3 regions of the Pseudomonas sp. JE3303 genome follow, and region 1 is predicted to be linked to each of the others. Evidence: predicted binding sites of a transcription regulator. Region 1 holds the regulator's gene; each other region holds the start of a gene.
What was found. The regulator sigma-54, encoded in region 1, starts transcription at its own class of promoters, with help from an activator protein. The targets are predictions, from matches to a motif close to ANTGGCATNNANNTTGCTNT.
Positions count from the first base shown of each region.

Region 2: flgB (flagellar basal body rod protein FlgB) is a predicted target of sigma-54. The motif match lies at 5,216-5,235, and genes of this name have one in related genera.
Region 3: nirB (nitrite reductase large subunit NirB) is a predicted target of sigma-54. The motif match lies at 5,039-5,058, and genes of this name have one in related genera.

Region 1 is NZ_JBWGIF010000002.1:156,883-164,772, forward strand. It holds gene rapZ (RNase adapter RapZ) at 1-608, opposite strand, end outside; gene ptsN (PTS IIA-like nitrogen regulatory protein PtsN) at 610-1,074, opposite strand; gene hpf (ribosome hibernation-promoting factor, HPF/YfiA family) at 1,087-1,395, opposite strand; gene AC0ZZU_RS04155 (RNA polymerase factor sigma-54) at 1,474-2,967, opposite strand; gene lptB (LPS export ABC transporter ATP-binding protein) at 3,139-3,864, opposite strand; gene lptA (lipopolysaccharide transport periplasmic protein LptA) at 3,865-4,389, opposite strand; gene lptC (LPS export ABC transporter periplasmic protein LptC) at 4,376-4,948, opposite strand; gene AC0ZZU_RS04175 (KdsC family phosphatase) at 4,957-5,481, opposite strand; gene AC0ZZU_RS04180 (KpsF/GutQ family sugar-phosphate isomerase) at 5,481-6,455, opposite strand; gene AC0ZZU_RS04185 (ATP-binding cassette domain-containing protein) at 6,702-7,511, shown strand; gene mlaE (lipid asymmetry maintenance ABC transporter permease subunit MlaE) at 7,511-7,890, shown strand, end outside.
Region 2 is NZ_JBWGIF010000014.1:27,551-35,440, forward strand. It holds gene AC0ZZU_RS19570 (MFS transporter) at 1-637, shown strand, start outside; gene AC0ZZU_RS19575 (flagellar brake protein) at 677-1,420, opposite strand; gene AC0ZZU_RS19580 (flagella synthesis protein FlgN) at 1,504-1,968, opposite strand; gene flgM (flagellar biosynthesis anti-sigma factor FlgM) at 2,016-2,327, opposite strand; gene flgA (flagellar basal body P-ring formation chaperone FlgA) at 2,481-3,233, opposite strand; gene AC0ZZU_RS19595 (chemotaxis protein CheV) at 3,302-4,231, shown strand; gene cheR (protein-glutamate O-methyltransferase CheR) at 4,282-5,109, shown strand; gene flgB (flagellar basal body rod protein FlgB) at 5,281-5,688, shown strand; gene flgC (flagellar basal body rod protein FlgC) at 5,692-6,135, shown strand; gene flgD (flagellar hook assembly protein FlgD) at 6,152-6,850, shown strand; gene flgE (flagellar hook protein FlgE) at 6,881-7,890, shown strand, end outside.
Region 3 is NZ_JBWGIF010000009.1:255,525-263,414, forward strand. It holds gene AC0ZZU_RS15140 (FKBP-type peptidyl-prolyl cis-trans isomerase) at 57-833, opposite strand; gene pcaQ (pca operon transcription factor PcaQ) at 983-1,915, opposite strand; gene nirD (nitrite reductase small subunit NirD) at 1,987-2,349, opposite strand; gene nirB (nitrite reductase large subunit NirB) at 2,349-4,907, opposite strand; gene AC0ZZU_RS15160 (molybdopterin-dependent oxidoreductase) at 5,205-7,890, opposite strand, start outside.

The sequences.
Region 1 (7,890 bases):
TGATCGCGCAGCTCAGGTTTCCAGTAAGGATTGGGCAGGCAGCGGACATCGAACACCAGGTCGGCGTCGACAGGCATGCCACGCTTGAAGCCGAAGGATTCGACCAGAAACGCCGTGCCGGGCTCTGGCTGATTGAGCAGACGCAGCTTGATGGAGTCACGCAGCTGGTAGAGATTGAGGTTGGTGGTGTCGATCTTCAGGTCGGCAAGGTCGGCGATGGGGCCGAGCAGCTCGCTTTCAACCGTGATCGCCTCGGCCAGCGAACGATTGGCATTGGTCAGCGGGTGGCGGCGGCGCGTCTCGGAAAACCGCTTCAGCAGCACGTCCTCGTCGGCGTCCAGGTACAGCACGTCACACTGGATATGCCGACTTCGGGCGTCCTCGAGCAATTCGGGAAAGCGCGTCAGGTGGCTTGGCAGGTTGCGCGCGTCAATGGACACGGCCACCTTGGGCTGTTGCAGCTCGGTATTGATCAATGCGTTCTCGGCCAACTGCGGCAGCAACCCGGCGGGCAGGTTGTCGATGCAGTAGAAGCCATTGTCCTCCAGCACCGCCAAGGCGGTACTCTTGCCGGAGCCGGACCGGCCGCTGACGATGATCAGGCGCATGTTAGTGCTCGTTCTGTGCGTCCAGGACAACCTGGTACAAGGCCTCGCTGCTGGTCGCGGCTCGCAGGCGTTCGCGAACCTCTTTGCGATCGAGCATGCTGGCTATCTGGCGCAGCAGTTCCAGGTGAGCATCGGTGGCGGCTTCGGGGACCAGCAATACGAACAGGAGGTCTACCGGAGCGCCGTCGATGGCGTCGTAGTCGATCGGCGCTTCCAGGTGCAGCAAGGCACTGACAGGCGTCGAACAGCCCTTGAGGCGGCAGTGCGGAATGGCGATCCCATTGCCAAAACCTGTCGAACCGAGTTTCTCCCGGGCAAACAGGCTTTCGAAGACGTCTTGCATGTCGAGGTCAGGCACTTCCCTGTCGATCAGGGTGGCGATTTCCTGGAGCACGCGTTTTTTACTGCCGCCCGGCACGTTCACGAGGGAGCGGCCGGGGGTCAGGATGGATTCAAGTCGGATCATGGATGAGCGGGATCAGCGAGCAGCTGCACCTTGCAGCAGGCTTTGCTGTTTTTCCTTGTGTTTTTTCAGTTGGCGGTCGAGCTTGTCGGTAAGGGCGTCTATAGCTGCATACATGTCTTCGTGCTCGGCATTGGCTACCACTTCACCGCCGGGAATCTGCAGGGTCGCTTCGACCTTCTGCTGCAACTTCTCGACCTTCATGATGACCTGCACGTTGGTGATCTTGTCGAAGTGACCCTCCAGCCGTTTCAGCTTCTGCTCGACATAGTCGCGCAGGGGAGGGGTGACTTCTACATGGTGTCCACTGATGTTGACTTGCATACAGCTTCTCCTTTTGTTGCCCGTGCAATAGAGGCAGGTGTTGCACCTGCCACTGAACCGCGGTGGCACATCCGGGGGCTACATCAGTCGCTTGCGTTCGCTCGACGGTGCGATGCCGAGAGACTCGCGATACTTGGCGACGGTGCGACGGGCTACCTGGATGCCTTGTGCCTCCAGTAAACCAGCGATCTTGCTGTCACTCAATGGCTTTTTCTGATTTTCGGCCGCAACCAGTTTCTTGATGATCGCGCGGATCGCCGTGGACGAGCATTCACCGCCTTCTGAAGTACTTACGTGGCTGGAGAAAAAGTACTTCAGCTCGTAAATGCCGCGTGGAGTGTGCATGTATTTTTGCGTGGTGACGCGCGAAATGGTCGACTCGTGCATGCCCACCGCCTCGGCGATATCGTGCAGCACCAATGGCTTCATGGCCTCGTCGCCGTGGTCCAGGAAGCCGCGCTGGTGCTCGACGATCTGCGTGGCGACCTTCATCAGCGTCTCGTTGCGGCTCTGCAGGCTCTTGATGAACCAGCGGGCCTCCTGCAGCTGATTGCGCATGAAGGTGTTGTCGGCGCTGGTGTCGGCGCGGCGCACGAAGCCTGCGTATTGCGGGTTGACCCGCAGCCGTGGCACGGCCTCCTGGTTCAGCTCCACCAGCCAGCGCTCGCTGTCCTTGCGCACGATCACGTCGGGCACCACGTACTCGGGCTCGCTCGACTCGATCTGCGAACCTGGGCGCGGATTGAGACTCTGCACCAGTTCGATGACCTGGCGCAGTTCATCTTCCTTGAGCTTCATGCGGCGCATCAACTGGCTGTAGTCGCGCCCGCCGAGCAAGTCGATGAACTCGCTGACCAGGCGCTGCGCCTCGGCCATCCACGGCGTCTTCGCAGGCAGCTGGCGCAGTTGCAGCAACAGGCATTCGCTCAAGGTGCGCGCGCCGATGCCAGCGGGCTCGAACTGCTGGATGCGGTGCAACACGGCTTCCACTTCGTCCAGCTCGATGTCCAGTTCGGCGTCGAAGGAGGCGCAGACCTCCTCCAGGGATTCTTCCAGGTAGCCCTGGGGATTGATGCAGTCGATCAGCGTCACCGCGATCAGCCGATCGGTGTCGGACATGGGCGCCAGGTTCAACTGCCATAGCAGGTGGCTCTGCAGGCTTTCGCCAACCGAGGTCCGGGTGGTGAAGTCCCACTCGTCATCGTCGTTGCTGGGCAGGCTGCTGGCGCTGGTCTGGTAGATGTCTTCCCAGGCGGTGTCGACGGGAAGCTCGTTGGGGATGCGCTCGCCCCAGTCGCCCTCCTCGAGATTTTCGACGGTAGGCGCGCTCTCCTGGAAGCTGGTCTCCTGCGTTTCGGCAGGCGGCTTGCTTTCGGGGTTGTCAGCCATGGGGTCGCTGTTGTCGAAATCTTCGCCGTCTTCCTGGCGTTCGAGCATGGGATTGGACTCCAGCGCTTCCTGGATTTCCTGCTGAAGGTCCAGGGTCGAGAGCTGGAGCAGACGGATGGCCTGTTGCAACTGCGGGGTCATCGTCAGTTGCTGGCCCATTTTTAGGACGAGCGATGGTTTCATGGCAGGGGCTTAACACCTTATTCGCCGGCGCACATGCGCCATCCACTACACAGCGGCGCCGAAGCGCCAATTTTAAGCAAGTTATATGCCTGAAATTGGAGCGTTTGCCTAGAGCACTGTAACAATTAAGCCGTAAACCAGCCGGATTGCCAGTGCCCAGGCCAACCTGACCTAGAGCCGGAACTCGTGGCCCAGGTAAACCTCCTTGACCAGGTCATTCGCCAGGATGGTTTCAGCGTCGCCTTCGGCGATCAGTTGGCCATCGTTGACGATGTATGCAGTTTCGCAGATATCCAGAGTCTCGCGGACGTTGTGGTCGGTGATCAGCACGCCGATCCCCTTGGCCTTGAGGTGATGGATGATCTGCTTGATGTCGCCGACCGAGATCGGGTCGACACCGGCAAAGGGCTCGTCGAGCAGGATGAACTTCGGAGCGGTCGCCAGGGCGCGGGCGATCTCGACACGGCGGCGCTCGCCGCCGGACAGGCTCATGCCCAGGTTGTCGCGGATATGGCTGATGTGGAACTCCTGCAGCAGGCTTTCCAGCTCCTTGCGGCGGCCGTCGCGATCGATGTCCTTGCGGGTCTCGAGGATCGCCATGATGTTGTCGGCTACCGAAAGCTTGCGGAAGATCGACGCTTCCTGCGGCAGATAGCCGATACCGGCCTTGGCGCGGCCGTGCATGGGCTGGTGGCTGACGTCCAGGTCATCGATCAGCACACGGCCCTGGTCAGCCTGCACCAGGCCGACGATCATGTAGAAGCAGGTGGTCTTGCCGGCGCCGTTGGGGCCAAGCAGGCCGACGATCTGGCCACTGTCGATCGACAGGCTGACATCGCGCACGACTTGCCGGCTCTTGTAGCTCTTGGCCAGATGCTGGGCTTTGAGGGTCGCCATTTACTCGGCCTTCTTCTTCGGCTGGATCACCATGTCGATACGCTGGCGCGGCGTGGTCACGTTGCCGCCACGGCCGGCGGTGGCCACCTGGGTCTGGGTGTTGTAGACGATCTTCTCGCCTTCGGTGGTATTGCCCTCGTTCTCGACCTTGGCGCGGTCGGTGAGGATCACCAGCTCTTTCTGGGACTGGTACTGGATGGTGACCGCCCAGCCTTTCATCTTGTCGGGCTTGGCAGCGCTCTGCTGCTGCTCGAAGTAGGCCAGGTTGCCCACCGAGGTGACCACGTCGATGTCGCCGTTGGCGGCGCGGGTGAGGGTCACGGTATTGCCGGTGATCTTCATCGACCCTTGGGTGATGATGACATCGCCCGTGTAGGTGGCCACGCCTTGCTTGTCATCCAGGTGCGCGTTGTCGGCCTGGATGCGGATCGGCTGGTCACGGTCGGTTGGCAGGGCCCAGGCGCTCGCGCTTCCCAGTGCTGCGCTCAGGCTGAGCAAAAAAGGGAGGGTTTTAACGAGCCTCATACTGTCCTCTTACGTTGGACAGCAGGTCCATCCTGCCGTCTTTCAAATACGCTTTCATTCCATTGCCCGTAGTGGTGCCACCGGCGCCGTCGATTCTAACGGCTTGCTCGGTTTGCGCATATTGCTTCTGCGGGAATACGGTCATGCGGGAGCTGGTGATGATCATCTCGCGCTTTTTTTCGTCGATGCGGGCGACCCGTACCGAGTCGATAAGCTCCACCTCGGTGCCGTCGGGGTTGACCTCGGCGCGTTCGCTCTGCACATGCCACGGGAACTCCGTGCCGCGATACAGATGCAGGTCCGGCGTGGTGAGCAGGGTGACTTCGCTGGCCTTCAGGTGCTCGACCTTGTCGGCGGTCATCTCGTACTGCAGCTTGCCGTCCGGCATGAACTGCACGGTATGGGCGTTGACCGCATAGTAGTCGATCGCGCTCTCGTCCACCTGCGCCACCGGCTTGTCGAGGAAGCTCTCCGGGCTGATGTTCCAGTAGCCGACCGCCACAAGCAGGGCGGTAATCACGCTGAAAAGCGCGATGGTGCGGATTTTCTTGCTGAACATGTCTGGCTCTACAGGTAATGGGCGTTGGCGGCGTCCAGGTTGCCCTGGGCCTGCAGGATCAGTTCACAGAACTCGCGCGCGGCACCTTCGCCGCCGCGGGCCAGGGTAACACCGTGGGCATGCTGGCGTACGAAGGGGGCGGCGCTGGCTACGGCCATGCCCAGGCCCACGCGGCGGATCACCGGCAGGTCCGGGAGATCATCGCCCAGGTAGGCGACCTGCTCATAGCTTAGATCGAGTTCGGCCAGAAGCCCGTCCAGCACCACCAGCTTGTCCTCGCGGCCCTGGAACAGGTGCGGTATGCCCAGGTTCCTGGCGCGCCGCTCTACCACCGGAGTCTTGCGCCCGCTGATGATCGCCGTGGTCACGCCCGAGGCCATGAGCATCTTGATGCCCTGGCCGTCGAGCGTATTGAAGGTCTTGAACTCGCTGCCATCCTCGAGAAAGTACAGGCGGCCATCGGTCAGGACGCCATCGACATCGAAGACTGCCAGCTTGATCGCCTTGCCGCGTTGCATCAGTTCGTCGTTCATCACATTACTCCGGCGCGTAGCAGGTCATGCATGTTCAGGGCGCCGACCGGAAGGTCGGCCTTGTCGACCACGACCAGCGCGCCAATCTTGTGGTCTTCCATGATCTTCAATGCCTCGGCAGCGAGCATGTCGGGGCGTGCTGTCTTGCCATGGACCGTCATGACTTCCTCGATGCGGGTGGTGTGCACATCGATGTTCCGGTCCAGGCTGCGGCGCAGGTCGCCGTCAGTAAAGATGCCGGCCAGCCGTCCGTCGGCCTCGGCGATGACGGTCATGCCCAGACCTTTGCGAGACATTTCAAGGAGGGCGTCCTTGAGCAGGGTGCCGCGTTGCACCTGGGGCAGTTCGGCGCCCGAGTGCATCACGTTCTCGACCTTGAGCAGCAGGCGGCGGCCAAGGGCACCGCCCGGGTGCGAGAATGCGAAGTCCTCGGCGGTGAATCCGCGGGCTTCGAGCAGGGCGATCGCGAGCGCATCGCCGAGCACCAGTGCCGCCGTGGTCGACGACGTGGGCGCAAGGTTCAGCGGGCAGGCCTCGTGCTCCACGCGGGCGTCGAGATTGGCCTCGGCGGCCTGGGCCAGCGGCGAGTCCGGGTTGCCGGTCAGGCTGATCATCTTGATGCCCAGGCGCTTGATCAGCGGCAGCAGGGTGATGATCTCGACAGTGCTGCCGGAATTCGACAGCGCCAGGATGACATCGTCACGGGTGATCATGCCCATGTCGCCATGACTGGCTTCGGCCGGGTGCACGAAGAACGCCGGCGTGCCGGTGCTGGCAAGGGTCGCGGCGATCTTGTTGCCGATATGACCCGACTTGCCCATCCCGACCACCACGACGCGGCCAGTGCTGGCCAGGATCAGCTCGCACGCCTTCACGAAACTGGCGTCGATACGGGCCTTCAGGCCTTCTACGGCTTCGAGTTCCAGGCGCAGGGTGCGCTGGGCGGATTGGATCAGCTCGCTGGATTGGCTCATAGCGGAAAAAGGATTGCCTGATGAAAAGTCGCCGATTATAGCGACAATGTGAGAAACCCTCACCTTGTCATTGTCACACCTTGGTCACCGGTGGCCGTCGCCGCGCTGAACGAGTGCGGTGACGGTCTTGGGGCGCACCTGCGTCGGGTGCTATAGTTCGCCGCTGTCCGGCCCGCTCGGGGGCGTGTGTGCCTCCATGATGGGGGCAGACGTCTAGTTGACGAGGCCGCATCGCAAGGAGTCAAGATGAGTGTGGATAGCGCCTGGGCGGTCGAGTTGAAGGGCGTCACCTTCAAGCGCGGTTCGCGCAGCATTTTCAACAATGTCGACATACGTATTCCCCGTGGCAAGGTGACTGGCATCATGGGCCCTTCAGGCTGCGGCAAGACTACGCTGCTGCGCCTGATGGGCGCACAGCTGCGCCCGTCCAGCGGCGAGGTGTGGGTCGCTGGGCAGAACCTGCCGACATTGTCCCGAGGCGATCTCTTCGACGCCCGCAAGCAGATGGGCGTGCTGTTCCAGAGCGGCGCCCTGTTCACCGACCTCGATGTCTTCGAGAACGTCGCCTTTCCGCTGCGCGTGCACACCCAGCTGTCCGAAGAGATGATCCGCGACATCGTGCTGATGAAACTGCAGGCCGTGGGCCTGCGCGGCGCCATCGAGCTCATGCCCGACGAGCTCTCCGGTGGCATGAAGCGCCGCGTGGCGCTGGCCCGGGCCATTGCACTGGATCCGCAGATACTGATGTATGACGAGCCATTCGTCGGCCAGGATCCGATCGCCATGGGCGTGCTGGTGCGCCTGATCCGCCTGCTCAACGACGCCCTGGGGATCACCAGCATCGTGGTGTCCCACGACCTGGCCGAGACCGCGAGCATCGCCGACTACATCTACGTGGTGGGTGATGGCCAGGTGCTAGGGCAGGGGACGCCTGGCGAGCTGATGGGCTCGGACAACCCGCGCATCCGCCAATTCATGAAGGGTGACCCGGACGGTCCGGTACCATTCCATTTTCCTGCGCCTGATTACCGCGCCGATCTGCTGGGGACGCGTTGATGCGCAAGAAATCGTTACTCGAACGCGTGCGCCTGTTCGGCCGCTCGGCCATTGATGTGATCGCGGTGCTAGGCCGCTCATGCCTGTTCCTGGGACATGCATTGATCGGCCGTGGCGGCATCGGCGGCAGCTTCCAGCTGCTGGTCAAGCAGCTCTATTCGGTCGGCGTGCTGTCGCTGGCGATCATCGTCGTGTCGGGGGTGTTCATCGGCATGGTGCTGGCGCTCCAGGGATACAGCATCCTGACCCAGTACGGTTCCGAGCAGGCAGTGGGGCAGATGGTTGCCCTGACGCTGCTGCGCGAACTGGGGCCGGTGGTCACCGCGTTGCTGTTCGCAGGCCGGGCCGGTTCGGCGCTGACCGCCGAGATCGGCAACAT
Region 2 (7,890 bases), on a different contig from region 1:
CATGGGGTGCTGCATCTTTGCCGGGCTGGTGGTGCAGTGGCCACTGGGCTGGCTGTCCGATCGCTATGACCGGGCCCTGCTGATCCGCAGTGCGGCGGTGGGCCTGGCGCTGGCAGCGTTGCCCCTGGCGATCCTGCCCAACGTGCCGCTGGAGCTGCTGTTCGGCATCGGCTTCGTGATCTCGCTGCTGCAGTTCTGCCTGTATCCGCTGGCGGTGGCGTTTTCCAATGACCATGTCGAGGGCGAACGGCGGGTGTCGCTGACGGCCATGCTGCTGGTTACCTACGGGGTGGGCGCGAGTATCGGTCCGTTGGCGGCCGGTGTGCTGATGAAGATGCTCGGCCCGCAGATGCTCTATGCCTTCTTCGTGTTCTTTGCCCTGGTGCTGGTCTGGCGGATCCGGCCGAAAGCCGTCACCGGCCTGCACCAGGTCGACGACGCGCCGCTGCATCACGTGGCGATGCCGGCAGCGGGCTCGCCCTTGTCGGCGGCGCTTGACCCACGGGTCGATGAGCAGGTGGTGCAGGACCAGATGCAGGCCCCGGTCGCGGCGGAAGACACCGAAGCCGAGCAGGAAGCAGCGGAGCTGGAGGAGGAGGCCGTAGCCAACGATGCGGGCAAGCCGCCTCAGGTCTGAAGATGACCGCGGGGCAGGGCCTGCCCCGCGGTCTTTCTGTCAGTAGTCGTCTTGATCGAACCGGCGCGCTTCGCGCTGCAGCTGGTAGACGAAGCTTTCGATCTTGCGCTGCATCTGGCCGTTGAGGTTGTGGAAGCGAACCCCGGCAAACGTGGTGTTGATGCGCTCTTCATAATGCAGGTGGCGCAGCTCGACCATGGTCTGGCTCAAGCTCAACGGATTGCCGGCGACGAACTTTTCGTAGACCTGGCCCAGTTGCAGGCGGTCCTCGATATTGCCCTCGAAACGCAGCTTGCAGCCGGTGGCGGAAATATCCAGCAGTTTGCCGCGCAGGGGGCCAGTGCCCTTGAGGCGGCTGCCATCAAGCACGACATCAACCAGTTGCGACAGCTTCAACGCGGCGCGGAAGGCGTTGCGGCGCTGGTGGTAGGTGACTTCCAGCGGCAGGTCACCGCTGTAGCAGCGATTGCCGTCGATCTGCGTGATGGTCAGTGGGCTGTTGCATTCCCAGGCGATGCGTACGCCATCATGGAAGCCTTCGATGCGAAACGGCTCGCCATTTTCGATAAAACGTTCGCCGTCACGGGGGATCATCTCGTCCAGCGCCCAGCTGTTGGTGTCGCGGTCGACGTGCACGACGTAGCTCTGGAAGCGCTGGCTGCGCTCGGGAAACGTGACGATCAGCGGGTCGTGGCTCTCGAGCAGCGATCGCAGGTTGGCAGCGATTTCCAAAGGAGTGTCCAGCACCTTGGGCGGTTGCGGAGCATCGGCTTCAGTGAACACGGGTCTTCAATCTCCAGGCAAAAACGACACACACGCAATTAACGGCATTTTGCCAGTATCTTCCGTGACTTGAATAGCGTTAATCACGCCTGGCTGAGCGCCCGGGGCTTGGCCATTGGCGAGGTGGTCCCACGGCTGTCGTAGAGCGACGGCGCGTCTCCCCCGAGGATCCGGATCTGGGTGGCCGTGGCGTGCTGCTGCATCTGGATGATCCGGCCATTGGTCTCGTTGACCTTCTGGCAGGCGTCCATCAGCTGGGTAAGCACATCGAGCTGCTGCAGCATCAGCGCGCCATTTGGCGACTGCGCGGCCACTGCCTGCACGCCCGCGCGGTTGGCGGTCAGGCCCAGGCTGGTGAGCAGGTGGTTGCGCCGCTGGCCCTGCTGGTCAAGCAAGACGATCAGCGACTGCTTGCGCGCCAGGATGTTCTCCAGCAGCACCATGTCGCGGCCATGCAAGGCAACTGCTTCGTTTTCGAGCAGCTCGAGCAGGTGTTGCGTTGGCGCGATGTCGTCTTCGATCAATTGCAGCAGGGTAGTGTCGTGCATGGCTGGCTCTTGGCGTGTTGCGTCCTTGAAGTCAGCGCGCCTTCAGGTCAGCGCTGGGCTTCGAAATTGAGCATCTTGCTGGCAACCCGGTCGGCATCGACCTTGTAGCTGCCGTCGGCGATGGCCTGTTTCAACTCGGCCACGCGGGCGCTGTCGACCACCGGCTGGTCACGCAGCTTGTCGGTGATCTTCTGCAATTGCTGGGCCTCTGGGCTCAGGTAGACCGTTTCTCCGCTTGCAGCGGCGGCTTGTGGGGCGCTTTTGGCCTCGCCCGTCTTTTCGGCGTTACCGGTCGCAGCAGTGCTGCGCACACCGCCCGTGGACGGGGTGTTATTCAAACGACTGAAGTCGATGACCATGATCAGAAAACCTCTGGATGTCTGGACGCTTGCCTTGTTTTCGGCCAACCCGAAAGAAACTTTAGGCGCTAATGCAAAGCCGCCTGACAGCAAGCCAGCGCAAGACGTTCTGACACAGTTTAGGAAATGCGGTTCCGCATCGCCAGCGTTCTCTTACATTGCCACCTCGACCTGGCCGGGTCCCATCACCCGCGCCTTCACCACTCGCTTGGAGTTGAGGTTGCGTACCCGGATCTGCTCGCTCAGGCCACCCTTGACCAGGGCCTCGCCTGGCATGCGCACGGCCAGGCTGCCGCTGCGCGCAGTGATCACGACCTGGTCACCCTTCTGGATGACTTCGGGCTGTTCGAGGTGCTGAGGGGTCAGCACCTGGTCCAGCACGGTCGGGCGCAACAGCTTCATGCCCACGGCCTGGTCGAGCTGGCTCAGGAAGCCCTGCTTGAGCGTCCCGACATCGCGTTCACGCAGTGCCACGTCCTCGGCGCCGATCACGCTTTCGCGCTTGAGCGGACGGACCATGGTCACCACGTCGCGGTACAGCTTCACCTGGGCCGGCACGAACACCGTCCACGGCGCGCTGCTGTTGCAGCGAACCCGCACCGTGACCCGGCCCATCGGCTGCGCCGGACTTTCCAGCGTTGCGTCCAGCTCCTGGGCGCACTGTGGCATGCGCAGGCGCGGGTCCAGGGTGTTGACCTGGATCTCGTATCGGCCCTCGGTCTGGCTGCTCGCCAGATAATCTTCGACGGTGAACTCAAGAAACCCCTGGGTCACACCGATAAGCTGTTCAGGCAGGGTAAACGCATCGGCCAGGACACGCGCACCGGGTGCCCACAGGCACAGCACGGCCAGAAGGCCGGAAAGGGTGCGGGTCAGTCGTCGGGAAAATGTCGTTTTCATGTGCATGGCGCTCAAAAAAGCAATCCTCGTGCCGACTTGGTACACAAGCTCAAAACGTTTTGAAGGAGTCAGGCATGGCTGGTGTTATGGATTCGGTGAACCAGCGCACGCAACTGGTGGGGCAGAACCGCCTCGAACTGCTGCTGTTCCGCCTCAATGGCGATCAGCTGTACGGCATCAATGTGTTCAAGGTCCGCGAGGTGCTGCAGTGCCCGGCCCTGACCGTGATGCCGAGGTCCAATCCAGTGGTGCGCGGTGTGGCGAATATCCGGGGAGCGACCATCCCCATCCTCGACCTGTCGATGGCGACCGGCTTGCCCGGTCTGAAGGAAGAGACGCGCAAGAGCTTCGTGATCATCACGGAGTACAACACCAAGACCCAGGGTTTCCTGGTGCACTCGGTCGAGCGCATCGTCAACATGAACTGGGAAGAGATCCATCCGCCGCCCAAGGGCACCGGCCGCGATCACTACCTGACGGCGGTTACCCGGGTCGACAACAAGCTGGTGCACATCATCGACGTCGAGAAGGTGCTGGCCGAAGTGGCACCGACCTCGGAGACGATTTCCGCAGGCGTGGTCGATGCCGAGGTGCAGGACAAGGCCGTGATGCTGCGCGTGCTGACCGTGGACGACTCCTCGGTGGCGCGCAAGCAGGTCAGCCGTTGCCTGCAGACCGTGGGCGTCGAAGTGGTGGCGCTCAACGATGGCCGACAGGCCCTGGAGTACCTGCGCAAGCTGGTGGATGAGGGCAAGCGTCCGGAAGACGAGTTCCTGATGATGATCTCGGACATTGAAATGCCGGAGATGGACGGCTATACCCTGACCGCGGAGATTCGCAGCGACCCTCGTATGCAAAAACTGCATATCATCCTGCATACTTCCCTGTCTGGCGTGTTCAACCATGCCATGGTGCGGAAGGTGGGCGCCGATGACTTCCTGGCCAAGTTCAAGCCGGATGACCTGGCGCAGCGAGTGGTCGACCGCATCAAGGCTACGCATTAATCGCCAGGGGGCTTTCCTTGGCGCTACAGACGATTTGAGAGGCGGCACCAGTGTCTACGGGTAATTTGGATTTCGAGCAGTTCCGGGTCTTCCTGGAAAAAGCCTGTGGCATCCTGCTGGGCGAGAACAAGCAGTACCTGGTCTCCAGCCGCCTCAACAAGTTGTTGGAGCAGCAGGGCATCAAGTCACTGACCGAGCTGGTGCAGCGCATCCAGGCCCAGCCGCGCAGTGGCCTGCGCGAGCAGGTGGTCGATGCCATGACCACCAACGAAACCCTGTGGTTTCGCGACACCTATCCGTTCGAAGTGCTCAAGAACAGGGTGCTGCCAGAGCAGATCAAGGCCAACCCTGGCCAGCGCCTGCGCATCTGGTCGGCGGCGTGTTCCTCGGGGCAGGAGCCGTACTCGATCTCCATGGCCATCGATGAGTTCGAGCGCAGCAATCTGGGCCAGTTGAAGATGGGTGCGCAGATCGTGGCCACCGATCTGTCCGGTTTGATGCTGACCAACTGCAAGAGCGGCGAGTACGACAGCCTGGCCATTGCCCGCGGCCTGTCGCAAGAACGCCTGCAGCGTTACTTCGACGTCAAGGCGCCGGGGCGCTGGGCGGTCAAGCCCGCAGTCCGCAGCCGCGTCGAGTTCCGCTCGTTCAACCTGCTCGACAGCTATGCGAGCCTCGGCAAGTTCGACATCGTGTTCTGCCGCAACGTGCTGATCTACTTCTCCGCCCAGGTGAAGAAGGACATCCTGCTGCGCATCCACAGCACGCTCAAGCCGGGTGGGTATCTGTTCCTTGGCGCTTCCGAAGCGCTCAACGGCCTGCCGGATCATTACCAGATGGTCCAGTGCAGTCCGGGAATCATCTACAAGGCCAAGTGACCCCGATTGCCGCTTTGCTGACACCAAGCGGTAATCCCTTGCCGCTTTTCTGACATTGCCGCCCCCGGCAACGCTCCAAACCCCGCGGAAAACCTGGGCTCGATCAGTTGGCACAAGGCTTGCTAAGACTTTGCCAACGCATACTCCGGTCAACCCGAAGGTTTCCCCGTCATGAGCATCAGCTTCGACAACGCACTCGGCATCCATGAAAAGGCCCTGAACTTCCGCGGGCAACGGGCAGAGGTGCTGGCCAACAACATCACCAACGCCGACACGCCAAACTACAAGGCGCGCGACATGGACTTCTCGTCCGTGCTGGCCGCCGAGAGCGAGAAGCGCCAGGGCGGCCACTTCGCCCTGGAGCGAACCAGCTCCCGGCACATCGAGGCCGAAGGCCTGAGCATGGGCGACCAGAACCTGCAGTACCGCACGCCCACCGCGCCGTCGCTCGACCAGAACACCGTGGACGCGCAGGTCGAGCAGGCCAGCTACGCGGAAAACGCCATGGGCTTCCAGGCCAGCTTCACCTTGCTCAACAGCAAATTCAAAGGGCTGATGTCGGCCCTGCGCGGAGAATAATCCATGTCCCTTGCCAGCGTTTTCAACATTGCCGGTAGCGGCATGAGTGCCCAGACCACTCGCCTGAATACCGTCGCCTCGAACATCGCCAACGCCGAGACCGTCTCGTCGAGCATCGACCAGACCTACCGTGCCCGTCATCCCGTCTTCGCCACCACCTTCCAGCAGGCTCAGGAAGGCGTCAGCCAGTCGCTGTTCCAGGATCAGGACGGCGGTGGGCAGGGCGTGCAGGTGATGGGCATCGTCGAGGACCAGAGCGAGCTCGAGGCCCGCTACGAGCCCAGTCACCCGGCGGCGAACAAGGACGGGTACGTCTACTACCCCAACGTCAACGTCGTCGAGGAAATGGCCGACATGATCTCCGCCAACCGTTCGTTCCAGACCAACGCCGAGCTGATGAACACCGCCAAAACCATGATGCAGAAAGTGCTGACCCTGGGTCAGTGACAAGGACCAGAAAACCATGGCAATCGATAGCACCAGCGGTGTGAATCTCAGTGACGTGCTTGCGGCCTCCGGCAGCACCAGCACCTCCAAGACCACGGCCACCACCGACAACAGCGCCTTGGGCAAGGATGCGTTCCTGCAGTTGCTGGTCACCCAGATGCAGAACCAGAACCCGCTCGAGCCCCAGGACAATGGCGAGTTCGTCGCCCAGCTGGCCCAGTTCAGCAGCCTTGAAGGCATCACCTCGCTCAACGACTCGGTGAACACCATCACCAGCTCCCTGGGTTCGTCCCAGGCCCTGCAGGCCTCTTCCCTGGTAGGCCGGTCGGTGGTGGTGCAGAACGACACGGCAGTGGTCGATACCACCAAGAGCTTCACCGGCTCGGTGGTGGTCCCGCAGTCCATCGACTCGGCCAGCGTGGCCGTCAAGGATGCGAGCGGCAACACCGTCAAGACCATCGAGATGGGCTCGCAAGCCGCCGGCAACGCGCAGTTCATCTGGGACGGCACCAACGCCAATGGCGAGGCAGTCGATCCGGGCAGCTACACCTTCACCGCCACGACTACCGTCGATGGCCAGTCGATGCAGATGAATACCCTGCTGCCGGCCGCTGTCACCAGCGTCACCATCAGCCAGACGGGTGGCGAGATGATGCTCAACCTCGCAGGTCTCGGCCAGGTCGCCCTGTCCAAAGTGCAAACCATCGGAATCTAAGGCCGATCAAAACGGCAAAAGGAGCAGTACATGTCTTTCAACGTCGGCCTTAGCGGTCTCTACGCAGCCAACAAGCAACTGGACGTCACCGGCAACAACATTGCCAACGTCAGCACCACCGGTTTCAAATCGTCGCGCGCCGAGTTCGCCGACGTGTACGCAGGTGCCAACCGCCTGGGCGCCGGCAACAATGCCATCGGCAACGGCGTGCGCCTGGCCGCCGTTTCGCAGCAGTTTGTCCAGGGTGACATGGGCACCACTGGCAACGTGCTGGACATGGGCATCCAGGGGCAGGGCTTTTTCGTCCTCAGTGACGGCGGCTCGCGCAGCTACACCCGCGCAGGTGCCTTCCAGACCGACAAGGACGACTATGTGGTGACCTCCGACGGCCTGCGCCTGCAAGGCTACGGCGCCGACACCAACGGCGTGATCAAGAAGGACGTGCTCACGGACCTGAAGATCGACACCTCGGCAATCGACCCCAAGGCCACCACGCGGATCGCCCAGGGCATCAACCTGAACTCGTCGGCCGATTCCATCCCGCTGCAGGTCGACGATGGCACCGGCACCGGCACCCTGGTCGCCAACAAGGCCTTCGACCCGTCCGATGACACGACCTACAGCCGGTCGTTCCCGACCAAGGTCTACGACAGCCAGGGTAACGAGCACACCATGGAGCAGTTCTACCGCAAGACGGATACGAACGAATGGTCGACCTACACCCTGATCGACGGCCGCAATCCGATGGACCCCTCCAGCACCACGCCACTGACCGGCACCATCAGCTTCAACAGCGATGGCAGCGTCAAGAACATGACTGCTGACAGCACCGGCCTGCCAGCGGGCTCCTCGTTCTCCGTGGCCAGTGGTGTGTTCACCATGACGGGTTGGGTTCCGGCTGCACAGAATGCCGCTGGCACCTGGGGCTCCAACGGCGCGGTCGGCAATGCCGAGGGCATGAAGCTGTCGTTGAATGGCGCCACTTCCTACAATGCCGAGACCGCGCGCGAATCGCAGTCCCAGGACGGTTATGCCACGGG
Region 3 (7,890 bases), on a different contig from region 1:
CCTGCATGAACGACAACGCCCCGTCGAGACGGGGCGTTGCGGGTCCAGCGAATGCCTTACTGAGCCGGAGCTTCGGCAGGCGATTGCGCAGGTGCCTCGGCAGGCGCTGGCGCCTGAGGCGCATCGCCTTGCGGGGCGTTCATGTCCTTGATGCCCAGCAGCTCCAGGTCGAAGACCAGTACCGAGTTGGCAGGAATCAGCGGGCTTGGGCTCTGGGCGCCGTAGGCCAGCTCAGCCGGGATGTACAGTTTGTATTTCTCGCCGACGTGCATCAGTTGCAAGCCTTCGACCCAGCCTGGGATCACGCCGCTGACAGGCAGATCGATCGGGCTGCCGCGCTCGACGGAGCTGTCGAACACCTTGCCATCGGTCAGCTTGCCTTCGTAGTGAACAGTGACCACGTCGGTCGGCTTGGGCTGCGGGCCGTCTGCCTTTTTCACGACTTCGTACTGCAGGCCAGAGGCGGTAGTGACGACACCAGCCTTCTTGGCGTTTTCTTCGAGGAATTTCTTGCCAGCCGAAGCGGCTTCTTCGCTCTGCTTGGTCAGACGCTCTTCGGCACGTTTCTGCAGCGCGGCGAAGGCTTCGACCAGCTCTTCGTCCTTCAGCTTCTGTTCTTTCTTGCCGACAGCGTCCTCGATGCCCAGCGCTACCGCTTTCGAATCAAGGTCGTCCATGCCTTCCTGAGCCAGGCTCTTGCCCATGTTCAGGCCGATACCGTAGGAGGCTTTCTGTGCCGGAGTCTTCAGCTCGACGCTGCTGGTCTGCGAGTCGCAACCCGCCAGTACCAGGCTAACCAGGGCAACCGCAGCCGCCAAACGATGCTGTTTCATGCTATTTCCTTGTTCATGCGCCATAAGGGCAATCGGGGTAAAGCCGCGAGCTTAGCAGGCGGCCATGACCAATGGCTACCGGCATAAGAGCGGGTCGGGAGCCAGAAGTTCAGCAGATGAAATGTCGTTCATCCAGTGGGGAGCTCGCCTCACGGATAAACCCCGTCCCGATACTCCCCCGCCACCTCCCGCAACACCTGACACACCCACTGGGCCGGGACCCCCTGCTCCACCGCCGCATTGCTGCAGATGCCCACCGACCCACCCGGCTCCCGCACCCCCAGGTCAACCTCGCACAATCCCCCCTGCCCCAGGTCGATCAGTACCGCATCACGCGGCGCGACCCACACCGCATCGCTGCCCAGCACATAGCGCCGACTCAATGCCAGCGACAAGGTCTCGAGACGCTGGGCTGGGAGTTGAATGCCGCACTGCACGAACAGGCTGTCAGCATGCTGTCGAATCGTCGTGCCCGCGAGGGGCAACACCAGCGGAAAGTCCGCGACCCGCTGACGCTCCAGCGGCTGGCGTTCGAGCAAGGGGTGCCCGGGACGTACAACCAGGGTCATGGATTCACTGTACAGGTGTTCGAAGGACAGGCCCTGGATCTGTGGGCTATCGGTCATGCGGCCGACAACCAGTTCCAGCTCCCCGAGGTGCAGTTGCCCCAGCAGGTGTGCGCTGGCTCCGGTGACCACGCTGACCACCAGGGAAACATGGCGCCGGTGCAGGCGGCACAGCACCTCGGGCATCAGCAGGCCTTCGACCGTCGACAGCACGCCGATGCGCACCTGCGTGGGCAAGCCTGCCTCGCCACGCAGACTGCTCACGCCTTCACGCAGGGCCTGCACGCTGGGCCCGGCATAACGCAGGAAGCGCACGCCGGCCGGCGTCAGTTCGACGCCGGTGCGGGTACGCTCGAACAGCCGGGCCTGGAGCAGCGTTTCCAGCTCCTTGAGGGTCTTGGAAATCGCCGGCTGGCTGATCGCGAGAATGTCGCCAGCCCTGGCCAGGCTGCCCTGCCGGGCAATCTCCAGAAAGCACAGCAGGTGGCGAAACTTGATACGGGTGTCGAGGTTCATGGGTCAGGCTTGCCGGCGATCAGCGTAGGAACCCGGCATTCTCTGCCCTGACCATGATGCCAGGCAAGCCGTCAGGCCACTGCCAGTTCGACCTGCTGCCCATTGACCCGCACCGGCCATACCTGCAACTCCTGCTGCGGATCCTCGAGGCATCGCCCGTCGCTCAGACTGAAATGCTGCTTGTACAGCGGCGCGGCGACCACCAGCTCGCCTTGGAGGCTACCCACCAGCCCGCGGCCGATGACGTTGGCACCCGAGCGCGGGTCGCGGTTGTCGATGGCGTACAGCGATTGCTGCTCGCCCGGCAGGTAGAACAGCGCGACCTGCGTGCCATCGAGCCAGACCACCACGCCGGAATCGGCGACCAGGTCCTGCTGGCGGCACACCTGGCGCCATTGCGGGTTGCGGGCTACAGCGGTGTTGGACAGGTTCATCAGACAGCCTCCTCGGTGGTTGCGATCAGGTGCAGGGGTGTGGCGGTCAGGGGCCGGCGCTGTCCGCGTTCACGGACGAAATGCACGTCCGGATCGCTGCGCTGGTCGTTGACGAAAGTGCGGAAGCGCTTGAGTTTTTCCGGGTCCTTCAGTGCATTGGCCCATTCGCATTCGTAGCGGTCGACCACGTGCTGCATCTGCGCCTCGAGCTCGTCGCCAAGGCCCAGGCTGTCTTCCAGGATCACCTGCTTGAGGTAGTCCAGGCCGCCTTCCAGGCCCTCGCGCCAGACCGAGGTGCGTTGCAGCTTGTCGGCGGTGCGGATGTAGAACATCAATACCCGGTCGATGATGCGGATCAGGCTTTCGTCATCCAGGTCGGTGGCGAACAGTTCGGCGTGACGTGGGCGCATGCCGCCGTTGCCACAGACGTAGAGGTTCCAGCCTTTTTCGGTGGCGATCACCCCAATATCCTTGCTCTGTGCCTCGGCACACTCGCGGGTGCAGCCGGACACGGCGAACTTGAGCTTGTGGGGTGCCCTCAAGCCCTTGTAGCGGTCTTCGATGGCCAGGGCCATGGCGACGCTGTCCTGTACGCCAAAGCGGCACCAGGTACTGCCCACGCAGGATTTCACCGTGCGGGTCGACTTGCCGTAGGCGTGGCCGGTTTCAAAGCCTGCCTCGATCAGCTCGCCCCAGATCAGCGGCAACTCGTGCAACTGGGCGCCGAACAGGTCGATGCGCTGGCCGCCGGTGATCTTGGTGTAGAGGTCGTACTTTTTCGCCACCTGGCCGATGACGATGAGCTTGTCCGGGGTGATCTCGCCGCCCGGAATCCGCGGTACCACCGAGTAGGTGCCATTTTTCTGCATGTTTGCCATGAAGGTATCGTTGGTGTCCTGCAGCGGCACCAGCGAGGCATCCATCACCGGCTGGTTCCAGCAGGACGCGAGGATGTTGCCGACGGTGGGCTTGCAGATGGCGCAGCCAACGTGGCCCTTGCCGTGACGGGCGAGCAGATCGGCGAAGGTATGAATGCCCTCGACGCGGACCAGTGCGTACAGTTCTTGGCGGGTGTAGGCAAAGTGCTCGCACAGGCTCTTGTCGACAGTGACGCCGCGGGCGGTGAGCTCGTGCTCGAAGACCTGCTTGAGCAAGGCCGCGCAGCCGCCGCAACCGCTGGCGGCCTTGGTGCAGCTTTTGACGGCGGCTAGATCGCCGCAGCCGCTGTCGATGGCCGCGCAGACCGCGCCCTTGCTGACGTTGTGGCAGGAACAGATGGTCGCGCTGTCGGGCAATGCGTCGGCGCCCAGGGTCGGGGCGCCTCCGCCCTGGGGGAGGATCAGCGCGGCAGGGTCGGTCGGCAGCTTGATACCGTTCTGGGCGTATTGCAGGAGCGTATCGTAATAGCTGTTGTCGCCGACCAGCACCGCACCGAGCACGCGCTTGCCGCTGGCATCGACCACCAGGCGGCGGTAGGACGCGTTGGCTTCGTCGATGAAGCGGTAGCTGCGCGAACCGGGCGTGGCACCGTGGGCATCGCCGATGGAGCCGACGTCGACGCCGAGCAGCTTGAGCTTGGTCGACATGTCGGCGCCGGTGAAGGCCGTGGCCGTTTCGCCCATCAGCAAGGCGGCGAGGTTGCGGGCCATGCTGTAGCCGGGCGCGACCAGGCCGAACACGCTGCCGTTCCAGGAGGCGCATTCGCCGATGGCATAGATATTCCCATCGCTGGTGCGGCAGTCGCCGTCGATCACTACGCCGCCACGGGCAGCGACCTCCAGGCCACTGCTGCGGCCCAGGGCGTCCTGCGGACGGATGCCGGCGGAGAACACGATCAGGTCGGCTTCCAGATGCTCGCCGCCGTCGAAATTCATGCGGTAGCGGTAGTCTTCGCCTGCACTGATCGACTGGGTGGCGCGCGACAGGTGAACACCCACACCCAAGGCTTCGATCTGGGCACGCAGGGCGGCACCGCCCTCCCCGTCCAGCTGCACGGGCATCAGCCGCGGAGCGAACTCGACCACGTGGGCTTCAAGGCCAAGGGACTTGAGCGCGTTGGCCGCTTCCAGGCCGAGCAGGCCGCCGCCGACCACCACGCCGCGGCGGGCATCACTTGCTGCGGCGCGGATGCCATCAAGGTCGTCGAGGGTGCGGTAGACCAGGCGTGCGTTGCCGCTGGAGCCTTCGATCGGTGGCACAAAGGGGTAGGAGCCGGTCGCCAGGATCAATTGGTCGTAGGCGTAGCGGCCTTCCGGGGTGACCACCTCGCGGCGTTCGCGGTCGATTTCGATGACGGCTTCGCCCAGGTGCAGGTGCACGCCGTTGGCGTCGTAGAAACCGGGCTCGCACATGGCCAGGGCCTCGGCGTCGCTGCCGCCGAAGTACTCGGACAGGTGCACGCGGTCGTAGGCACGCTGGCGCTCCTCGCCGAAGATGCGCAGTTCGAAGCGCGCCAGGGCGCCGCGCTCGATCAGTTGTTCGACACAGTGGTGGCCGACCATGCCGTTGCCGACGATGATCAGTTTCTGGCGCTGCAGGCCTTTGGCGATTGCGTTCATGGGCGGTCCTCAATCACGGTGCAAAAAAAAACGCCTGGAGCCGAAGCTCCAGGCGCCTTTGCCTGGTGTTCATCATGTTATGGGCCCGAGTGTCGATCGTCGTTGACCGGCGGGGCCGTTGTGGGATGGATAAAGCAGGGAGCGTGCCAACTAATGCTCATTGCGCAGGTACTGGGGAGACGCTGTGGTGCCGCTGCTGGCGTGCGGGCGGACATGTCCGAAATGGACCCAATTCACGGGCACACATCCAGAGATTCGTACCATCGTGGTGCACCGCTCCCTGTCTTGGGGCATTTTTCAGTACACATCGCGCCGGTAGCGCTTGGCCTTGCCGAGCTCGGCGACATACGCGGCGGCGGCCTCGGCACTCATCCCGCCGTGCTCGGCCACGACCTGGCGCAATGCGGCATCGACGTCCTTGGCCATGCGCTCGGCATCGCCACACACATAGAAGTAGGCCCCCTCCTCCAGCCACCGCCACAGCTGGGCGCCCTGCTCGAGCATGCGTTGCTGGACATAGACCTTCTGCGCCTGGTCGCGGGAAAACGCGGTGTCCAGGCGCAGGTGCCCGCTGGCCTGCCAGGCCTGCAACTGGTCCTGGTAATAGAAGTCGCAGGCCTCGCGCTGCTCACCGAAGAACAACCAGTTACGCCCGGCCGCCCCGCGTGCCGCACGCTCTTCCAGAAACGCACGAAACGGCGCAATGCCGGTACCGGGCCCCACCATGATCACCGGCACGTCGTCGTCCTCGGGCAGGCGAAAATGCTTCGACGGCTGCGGGAAGATCGCCACGCGCAGATCCTCGGCGCGGTCGGCCAGGAAGGTCGAGGACACACCTTTTCGCTGCCCATAGCGCACCGTCGACACGGTGAGGTGCACCTGCCCGGGATGCGCCTTGGGGCTGGAGCTGATCGAGTAGAGCCGCGGCTGCAGGGGCTTGAGCAGCTTGAGCCACGTAGCGAGCGGCAATGCTTGTGGAAATTCGCGCAGCACATCGGCGAGCTGACGCCCCCACAGCCAGGCCTTGAGTTCGGCCTTGTGCTCGGGCTGCAGCAGCCGGCGCAGGTCAGCGGCATCGGGATGCTGGCTGAACGCTTCGAGCTGCGGGGTGGTGATGCGGGCGATCTCCAGATGTGTTTCGAGCGCCATGGCCAACGGCATCGCAGGCAGGTCCTTGAGCTCGAGCGGCGCGTGGCCGTCGAGCTGCATCAGGCCAAGCAGCTCCTGCACCAGGGACGGACAGTTGCGTGGCCAGACGCCAAGGGCGTCGCCGGCCTCATAGGTGAAATCGCTGCCGGCCAGGTCAAACACCAGTTGGCGGGTTTCCTTGATCGCGCCGGGGGCGTTGAGCAGGCGGTTCTCCAGCAAGGGCGCGTGCCAGGGCTGGTGCTTGCTGCAGGCCGGGGCGGCGGGCGTGGCTGCGCAAGGCGCTGCCTCGGCCAGCGGCGCCCGCGCCTGGCCCAGTGCTGGCACCAGCGCGTCCAGCCACTGGGCGAAGGTTTCATCAAAGTCCGGCTCGCACTCGACACGCTGCAACAGGCGCTGCCCACCCAGTTCGGCAAGGCGCTGGTCGAGGCGCCGGCCAAAGCCGCAGAACTGGTCGTAGCTGGAATCACCCAGCGCCAGCACCGCGTACGGCAGGTCGCTGCAGTGGCTGGTTTCCTCCCCCTGCAACGCCTGCCAGAACGCCGCGCCGCTGTCGGGGGCGTCGCCGTCGCCGAAGGTACTGGCGATCAGCAGCACGCTGGCCGCGCCTTGCAACTGGCGCGGGCTGACCGCCTCCATGCAGCTGAGCTCCACCGCCAGGCCCGACTCACGAAGACGCTGGGCGCAGCGTTCGGCCAGGGCTTCGCCGTTGCCGGTCTGAGAAGCCCAGAGGACGCGGTGCGGTGCCTGCGCCGGGGTTTCCACCCGCGTGTGCGGCTGGGCCAGCAGACCCGCCAGCAGGCCATCGACGAACAGACGGCTGCTCGGGGCCAAGGGTGCACTGGCAGGCAGGCTCGGCACGCCCGTGCCGCGTGCCTCGGCCTGTGCCAGCCCAAGCAGGAAGCCTTGCAGGTAATGCTGCTCGGCGGCGGCGAGCTGGGGCACGGGCAGTGCGTCCAGCCCCAGCAGCCGGGACAGGGTAGCGGTCGGCATGGTGGCAGGCTCCGACGAGGGTTCCGGGGGAAGTTCGAGGGTATCGATGCGCTCGCCGCTGACCCGACTCAGGGCCACGGCGCAGTGCTTGAAGGCCGGCTGCAGTGACAGCGGGTCGACGGCATCGCAGGTCACGGCATTGATCGCCAGCTGCTCGCCGTAGACGTCGTTCCAGTGAAATGGGGCGAAACAGTTGCCCGGCAGCACGCGGGGGCTCACCTTGGCGGGCAGCACCGCCTGGCCGCGGCGCGAGCGGATCGCCACCTGGTCCTTGTCGGCAATGCCCAGGCGGGCAGCGTCGTCTGGATGGATTTCGACGAAGGGACCGGGATCGAGCTTGTTCAGCGAGGGCACCTTGCCGGTCTTGGTCAAGGTGTGCCACTGGTGCTGGACACGGCCTGTGTTGAGCACCAGCGGGAAATCATCGTCGGGCAGCTCGGCCGGCGGCATCCACGGCCGGGCGAAGAAACGCGCACGGCCACTTGGGGTCGGGAAGGCCAGAACGGGGCGCTGGCCGTCGTGCTCAAGCAGCGTCTGGCTGATGCCGTCGTTGCAGTAGCGCAGGGGGCTGCGGTCGTCCTGGCGGCCCGGCGCGCTGGGCCACTGGCGCGGTTTTTCGCGCAGCTGGTCATAGTCGATGCCGCGCAGGTCATAGCCGGTGGCAGGGTTGTGAAACTGCCGGATCTCGTCGAACACTGCTTCGGCGTCAGCGTAAGTAAATGCCTGGGCGTAGCCCATGGCGCACGCGATGCGCGCGATGATCTGCCAGTCGGGCAGGCTATCGCCTGGCGCGGGGACGGCTCGCGGCATCAGGGTGAGATTGCGTTCGCTGTTGATCATCACG